Regions from separate parts of the Bacillus arachidis genome, predicted to be linked through region 1. Evidence: riboswitches for the same ligand, from Rfam matches in the RefSeq annotation. Region 1 holds a riboswitch; the other holds the start of a gene.

The links. Region 1 has a riboswitch for preQ1 ahead of QRY57_RS09740 (QueT transporter family protein). Riboswitches for the same ligand answer to the same signal wherever they lie in the genome.
Region 2: linked by a shared signal. The riboswitch ahead of queC (7-cyano-7-deazaguanine synthase QueC) and the one ahead of QRY57_RS09740 (QueT transporter family protein) in region 1 are both predicted to bind preQ1.

The regions. Positions count from the first base shown of each region.
Region 1 is NZ_CP127376.1:1,607,763-1,611,190, reverse strand. It holds gene QRY57_RS09750 (zinc-finger domain-containing protein) at 1-150, opposite strand, end outside; gene QRY57_RS09745 (ribonuclease H family protein) at 163-822, opposite strand; gene QRY57_RS09740 (QueT transporter family protein) at 1,300-1,785, opposite strand; PreQ1 riboswitch class I at 1,792-1,836, opposite strand; gene QRY57_RS09735 (aldose 1-epimerase family protein) at 1,968-2,840, shown strand; gene QRY57_RS09730 (reverse transcriptase-like protein) at 2,932-3,318, shown strand; gene QRY57_RS09725 (DMT family transporter) at 3,332-3,428, shown strand, end outside.
Region 2 is NZ_CP127376.1:1,368,753-1,372,180, reverse strand. It holds gene queE (7-carboxy-7-deazaguanine synthase QueE) at 1-597, opposite strand, end outside; gene queD (6-carboxytetrahydropterin synthase QueD) at 590-1,084, opposite strand; gene queC (7-cyano-7-deazaguanine synthase QueC) at 1,084-1,746, opposite strand; PreQ1 riboswitch class I at 1,840-1,883, opposite strand; gene QRY57_RS08435 (ATP-binding protein) at 2,117-3,325, shown strand; gene QRY57_RS08430 (DUF6254 family protein) at 3,334-3,428, opposite strand, start outside.

The DNA of each region.
Region 1 (3,428 bases):
TAACTTTTCTCCGACAGTACACTGCCGAATACAAAAAGAATGGGCATAGTATTTACTATGTGACTTTCGATAGTGTTCCTGTAAAAAACATCCTTCACAGTATGTTTCTAACAAATCATTTACTTCTGTAATGAGCTGCTTCTTATTCACCCCTGCACCTCTCTATTCCAATATTTCTTTATGGCTATCGATTGCTGTTCCTTCTAATGCTTGCGTGGCCAATTGATGTGCTTCTTTATTCTGTTTCCTTGACACTGGTTCACAGACAAGCTTTAATTTCATCTTCTTTGCTTTTTGTTCAATCTGATCTAAGTAATGATTCAAATGTTCATCGTAGCACGGCCATTCTCCAGCTAGTTGCTGAAGTACGACTTGAGAATCACCATGTAGTGTAACCGGTTCATATTTGATTCCTAATTCCTCTAGTACATTCATTCCATATAATAACGCTGCATATTCCGCTTCATTATTATCATATATGCCGTCTATATATGCATTTCGACGAACTCGATACACCTTCTGACCTTTTTTATAATAAATACAAATACCAATTCCAGCCTCTTTCGTTTGCAGATCATATCCCCCATCAAAGTAAATACGAATATCTTGTGGCTCCTCTTCTATTTGTTTACCGAGCTTATTCATCTCTTTAAGCGTCCATTCCGCTCCCATTTCATCATAAAACAATAGTTGCTTTACTCTTCCAGTTTTCTCAAAATCAGTTGCAAATTGAAGTGCCTCTTCTATGTTCATATAATCTGTTATTAATTCTGTTTGAAGATTCGATTTTGTTTTATACACCCAACATATTTTATATTTCATGTTAATTTCCCCTTATATAAGAATTCGTATTTTTATTTTATTATATTTTACCAAGAGTCACTGTATTGTATGCGAATGAATCAATTCATATTGTGAATAGCCCCCTTAACTAAAATTAAATTAGATTACTACCTTAAATTTAAGCTGGAACATTCTTACTCTCCACCCATAAATTTTTAAATAGGATGCTCCTTTATATAGTGAAACTTTAATGAGCCTCGATCAAAAAATGAATATTTAGTTATTTTATAATAAGAAAAAATACTTAATAATATCACAATCGTTAAAGTTCCTAATCCAACAAATGCTATCTTTTTCTGAATCTCATTTACTTTACTGGTAATTTTCACCTTCACCCTTGTTAACTCTTACTACCCGTAAATTAATTTTAGTGTAATGAATCAAAAGTACTTATTTATATATAAATAAAGAGGCTACCCAATCATTCCGATTTGGTTCAGCCTCTTTGTTTATTCTTTACATCACTTTTTCAAATTGTACTCGTTTATTAATCCAATACATAACAGGCATACCAATAGCCATTACCACAAATTCACCCGCTGCACATGTAAGCCATGTAAATAAAAATGGCAGTTCAAATGCAAGGTGAAGTTCTATCGCTATCATAAACATTGTAACTGTAAAGATAACTGTATTAAAAATCATACGAGCCCAAACACCCTTAATAAAACGCATAGAAATAATCGTAGCGAGAAGTGCAAGAATGGATTGTCCTACTCCAAATACTAAATCATACCCAATCATAGGTGAGAAAAAGAGATTTGTTAAAAATACACCTAAGACAATTCCATAAATTGATTTCTTATTAAATACCACGAGATGATTAAACATTTCCGAAATACGAAATTGTACATTCGTAAAGCCAAATGGCTGAATAAGTGCAGAAACAGCAATATATAACGCTGCTAAAATACCATTACCAACTATAGTTTTTATTTTCATGACAAAATCTCCTTAGTTTTTTTACGTGGGATGGTCCCGAACCACGTGATTCGTTTTTAAACAGCAAATTTACATTGTACGCAATAGTCAACCATTCGTCAATAGATTCCTATCATTTACTATCCTTTCCCTTATAGACCGCGTATAATAAAGTATATGAAAGGTTTAGGAGGTTTCACTTCATGACAGCAATAATTCAAAATGAAAAAGTGATCGTTTCCATCTCTGAAAAAGGTGCTGAACTAGAGAGCGTTCGCTTAAAAGAAGACAATACAGAATATTTATGGCAAGGAGATCCTAAATATTGGGGGCGCCGTGCACCAATTTTATTCCCAATTGTCGGTAGATTAGTGGACAATGCATATTATGTAGATGGTAAGCCTTATTCATTAACACAACACGGGTTCGCTCGCGACCTTATATTCTCGGTAAAAGAGCAAAGTGAAACAAAAATTACTTATGTAGTTACTAATAATCAAGAAACTTTACAAAAATATCCGTATGAATTTGAGTTGTATGTTTCTTATGAACTAGACGAGCAAAATATACATGTTACTTATGAAGTGATTAACCCTACTTCAAAAGAAATGTTATTTTCTATCGGAGCACATCCAGGGTTCAATTGTCCTTTAATAGAAGGTGAATCATTTACAGACTACCATTTATCATTTAATGGCCCTGAACATTTAGAAACAAGCGTTTTAAAAGGACCATTTCTATCAAAAGAAAAACAATTGGTTGTTGAAAATAAGACAGAATTACCACTTACATACGATTTATTCAAAAATGACGCCCTTATTTTTGAAAATATGAATACAAATGAAATTTCTATTCGCTCTCATAAACATAATAAATTTGTCAAAGTAGCATTTGAAGGTTTCCCATTCGTTGGTGTTTGGACATCAGGTACTGACGCTCCTTTCTTATGTATCGAACCTTGGTATGGGATTGCTGACGAAGTAGAACCAGCAAAAGATTTCAAAGAGAAAAAAGGCGTACAACCCTTACAAGCAAATGAAACATTTACATGCCGCTACAGCATTACAATTGGATAAAGTGCCTTTTTTCATATTCTATCCCTCATCTTTACAATTAGGTGAGGGATTACTATCAACGAATGCTATATAATAATGGAGGTATTCAATTTTGATTGAAGTATATATTGATGGTGCATCAAAAGGAAATCCCGGTCCTTCTGGTGCTGGAGTTTTTATTAAAGGTGTTCAGCCACCTGTGCAACTATCACTACCACTTGGAACCATGTCCAACCATGAAGCTGAGTACCATGCATTACTCGCTGCATTAAAATATTGCACAGAACATAATTATAACATTGTCTCTTTTCGTACAGATTCACAGCTTGTTGAGCGTGCTGTGGAAAAAGAGTATGCAAAGAACAAAATATACGCACCACTTTTAGAAGAAGCACTACAGTACATAAATAAATTTGATCTTTTCTTTATAAAGTGGATTCCTAGTAGTCAAAACAAAGTTGCCGATGAATTAGCAAGAAAAGCCATTTTAAAAAATTAATGGAGGTTTTAATGTGAAAAAAGGTTGGATTGCTCCTCTCGCTTTATTATTTGTCTCCTTTATTTGGGGGGCCACGTTTGTTGTCGTTCAAAATGCAATGTCATTTGTTG
Region 2 (3,428 bases), 240 kb from region 1:
CCTAATAAGCATCGCATCGTCCACTGTTTTAGTATCATTATTTCCAACTTGTAAGAAAAATGGTACGTGAGGGTAACGCTCATGTACCTTTATCGCATATTCAAAATCATGATCATCAAACACAACGACTTTTAAACTAAAATCTTTTCCTGCTAATCTTTCAATAACAGAATCTAACATGATAAAATCTGTTTTCATCTGTGAGCTTGGCGGTTTTGGTGAGATGGTTATTTCATCAATGTGAAGCAACCATTCCTGCCACTTACTTCCTTGTGTTTCAATAGCGGTGCGAATTTTCTTTTCTTGTAATAAAGACAGAAAACCAGCTAAATTTTTCAATAGGACTGGATTCCCACCTGAAATGGTTACATGTGAAAAATTTTCTCCACCAATTTCAACAAGTTCACTCCAAATTTCTTCTGGAGTCATTTGTCTAATTTGCTCTTTTGCGGATCCATCCCATGTAAAAGAGGAATCACACCACGTGCAGCTATAGTCACAACCTGCTGTACGAATAAACATCGTCTTCTGCCCGACAACCATTCCTTCGCCTTGAATGGTCGGTCCGAAAATTTCCAAAACAGGAATTTTACTCACCGATCATCCACTCCCGTCTTACTTCTGCATAACTTGTTGGCGTTTCAAATAGACGAACAAATTCAACACGTGCTCCCTTATATTCACGGGCGCGTTCCTCTTTTTTTAGTGCTTCTTCCATCTTTTCATAAATCCAAACGACCATGTTTTCAGCCGTCGTATTCATCGATGGTAAAGTTTCATTTAAATAACGATGATCCAAATAAATTTCTATTTCATTTTTCCAAATTTCTTTTATATCTCCAAAGTCAATAGCAAGTCCAATCTCATTTACATAACCGCTAATTCCAAAAACAACTTTGTATGTGTGACCGTGTAAATTTTTACATTTCCCTTCATAACAGTGCAGATGATGCGCTGCATCAAATGTAAATTCCTTACTTACCATCACTCGTTTATTATGATATTTCAGTTGTTCACGCTGAATGTCCTTATCTATTTTTTGTAAATTTTCTACGATGCGAAATCCAAAAAAATTCTGCTCCATTATACATTCGCTCCTTCGCGTTCTTGTAGGTACGTATCTAAACCTGCTTTACGAAGTTTACAAGCTGGACATTCACCGCAACCATCACCGATTATTCCGTTATAACATGTTAATGTTTTTTCTCTAACAAACTCGAATGCACCAAGTTCATCTGATAACTTCCATGTTTCCGCTTTATCAATCCACATAAGTGGTGTATGAATAACAAATGGATAATCCATAGATAAATTCAAAGTAACGTTTAACGATTTCACAAATACATCACGGCAATCAGGATAACCGCTAAAATCTGTTTCACATACGCCAGTTACAATATGACGTGCTCCAACTTGCTTTGCTAACACAGCTGCAAATGATAAGAATAATAAATTTCGTCCATCTACAAATGTTGATGGTAATTCACCATCTTCATGTGTAATCTCCATATCCGTTCTCGTTAACGCATTTGGAGCAAGTTGATTTAATAGGCTCATATCAAGTACTGTATGTTTAATTCCGAGTTCTTTCGCAATATCAGCTGCACAATCAATTTCCAACTTATGACGCTGGTTATAATTAAACGTCACAGCTTCCACTTCTGCGAACTGCTGCATTGCCCAAAATAAACATGTTGTACTATCCTGGCCACCGCTAAAAACGACAACTGCTTTTTCCTTTTTCATCTCACTCATTCTCCTTCTCTAATACGTATAAGAAGAAAGAACGTTCTTGAACTGTCACAATAAAAAAACAAAACAATACCTAAGGATATTGTTGTTTCCATAGTTTTTTATAGAGGGAGTTCGCGAACCTCTCCCATGTTATACATGGAATTTCTTCTTTCATTGACAACACATATTGTAACATACTGTATCTCTCTCGGGAAAACTTCTGATTTTTCTGTTTTTTGGCGAAATTAAGATTCATTTTCTTGTATTTTAATAGTATGATTATACTTAATTAACACCGTACATATGAAAATCGAAAGGAGGCACAATCCTGAAACTTTTTATTATTTACCTCTTTTTAAATATACTATCGATTCTCGTTATGATGCTCATGTATCACTTATTTTGGAACCAGAAAGGGAAACATTCACCTAAATTAAATTCAACGGTATTTATATTATTTTGTAGCTCAGCTACCATTCTTTGTATTTCATTTGCAGCAAAAATGGACAATGGATTTCAATTTGATATGCGTCATATTGTATTAATTGTTGGCACATTAACAGGAGGACCTATTGCTGGAGGATCAATTTTAGCCGTATTAAACCTATACCGTTTCTTATTAGGAGGCCTTGGGGTTTTCCCATCCATTATCGCTTCTATTTTCCTATATATTATTCTCCTTGCTACATACAAACTCTTTCGGAGAGGAAGTAATCAGGTAAAAGTAATACTCGCTATTTTATATAGTTCTGTATATGTATTTAGTTGGATTCCTTTTTTTCTTGCCGAAGTTCCTAACGCTGAGTATTACCTTCCTCATATTATTGTGTATGAACTATGTACCATTATTGGTACCATTCTTATTCTTTATTTACTAAACGTACTACAATTACAAATTCGCTTACAAGAAGAGCTGATTAACGCTGAAAAATTTCACCTTATTGGAGAAATGGCTGCCTCTATCTCTCATGAGGTTCGCAATCCTTTAACTTCAACAAAAGGTTTTTTACAGCTCCTACAATCCGAAGAATACTCGGAAAAAGATCGAAAATTGTATATAGAAATTGCCATACATGGTATTGAACAAGCAAATCACGTACTTACAGATTACCTAACATTTGCAAAACCAAGTATTGAAAAAGAACAAATTTTACAAATAGAAGATGAATTACTTCATGCAGTATCTCTCATTACTCCGCTCGCTAATCTAACAAATGTCCGAATAGCCTATACAAAACAAAGCAAGGTATTTCATATTGCTGGCGAAAAACAGAAATTTAATCAATGCTTGTTAAACATTTTAAAAAATTGTATTGAAGCCATGCCAAAGGGAGGGGATCTTATTCTCACCTTAACCCCTAACAATAAACAGATACAATTATCCATAAAAGATACCGGTGTTGGCATGAATCCAGAACAAATAAAACGTCTTGGTGCCCCTTTCTATTCAACGAAAGAAAAAGGAACTGGACTCGGCATGATGGTCGTATTCAGCATCGTAAAAGCAATGGGTGGAAAAATCGATATTACAAGTGAAAAAGACATTGGTACAAGTTTCCTATTAACTTTCCCACTCATACAAAAAACGTGATGATCTCATCACGTTTTTTCCGCTTCATCCACAAGTTCTGCGAAAGTCTTTACTTTCCCATGTGGTTTTTGATTTTCTTTTCGTGCCTTCCAACTACGCTCTT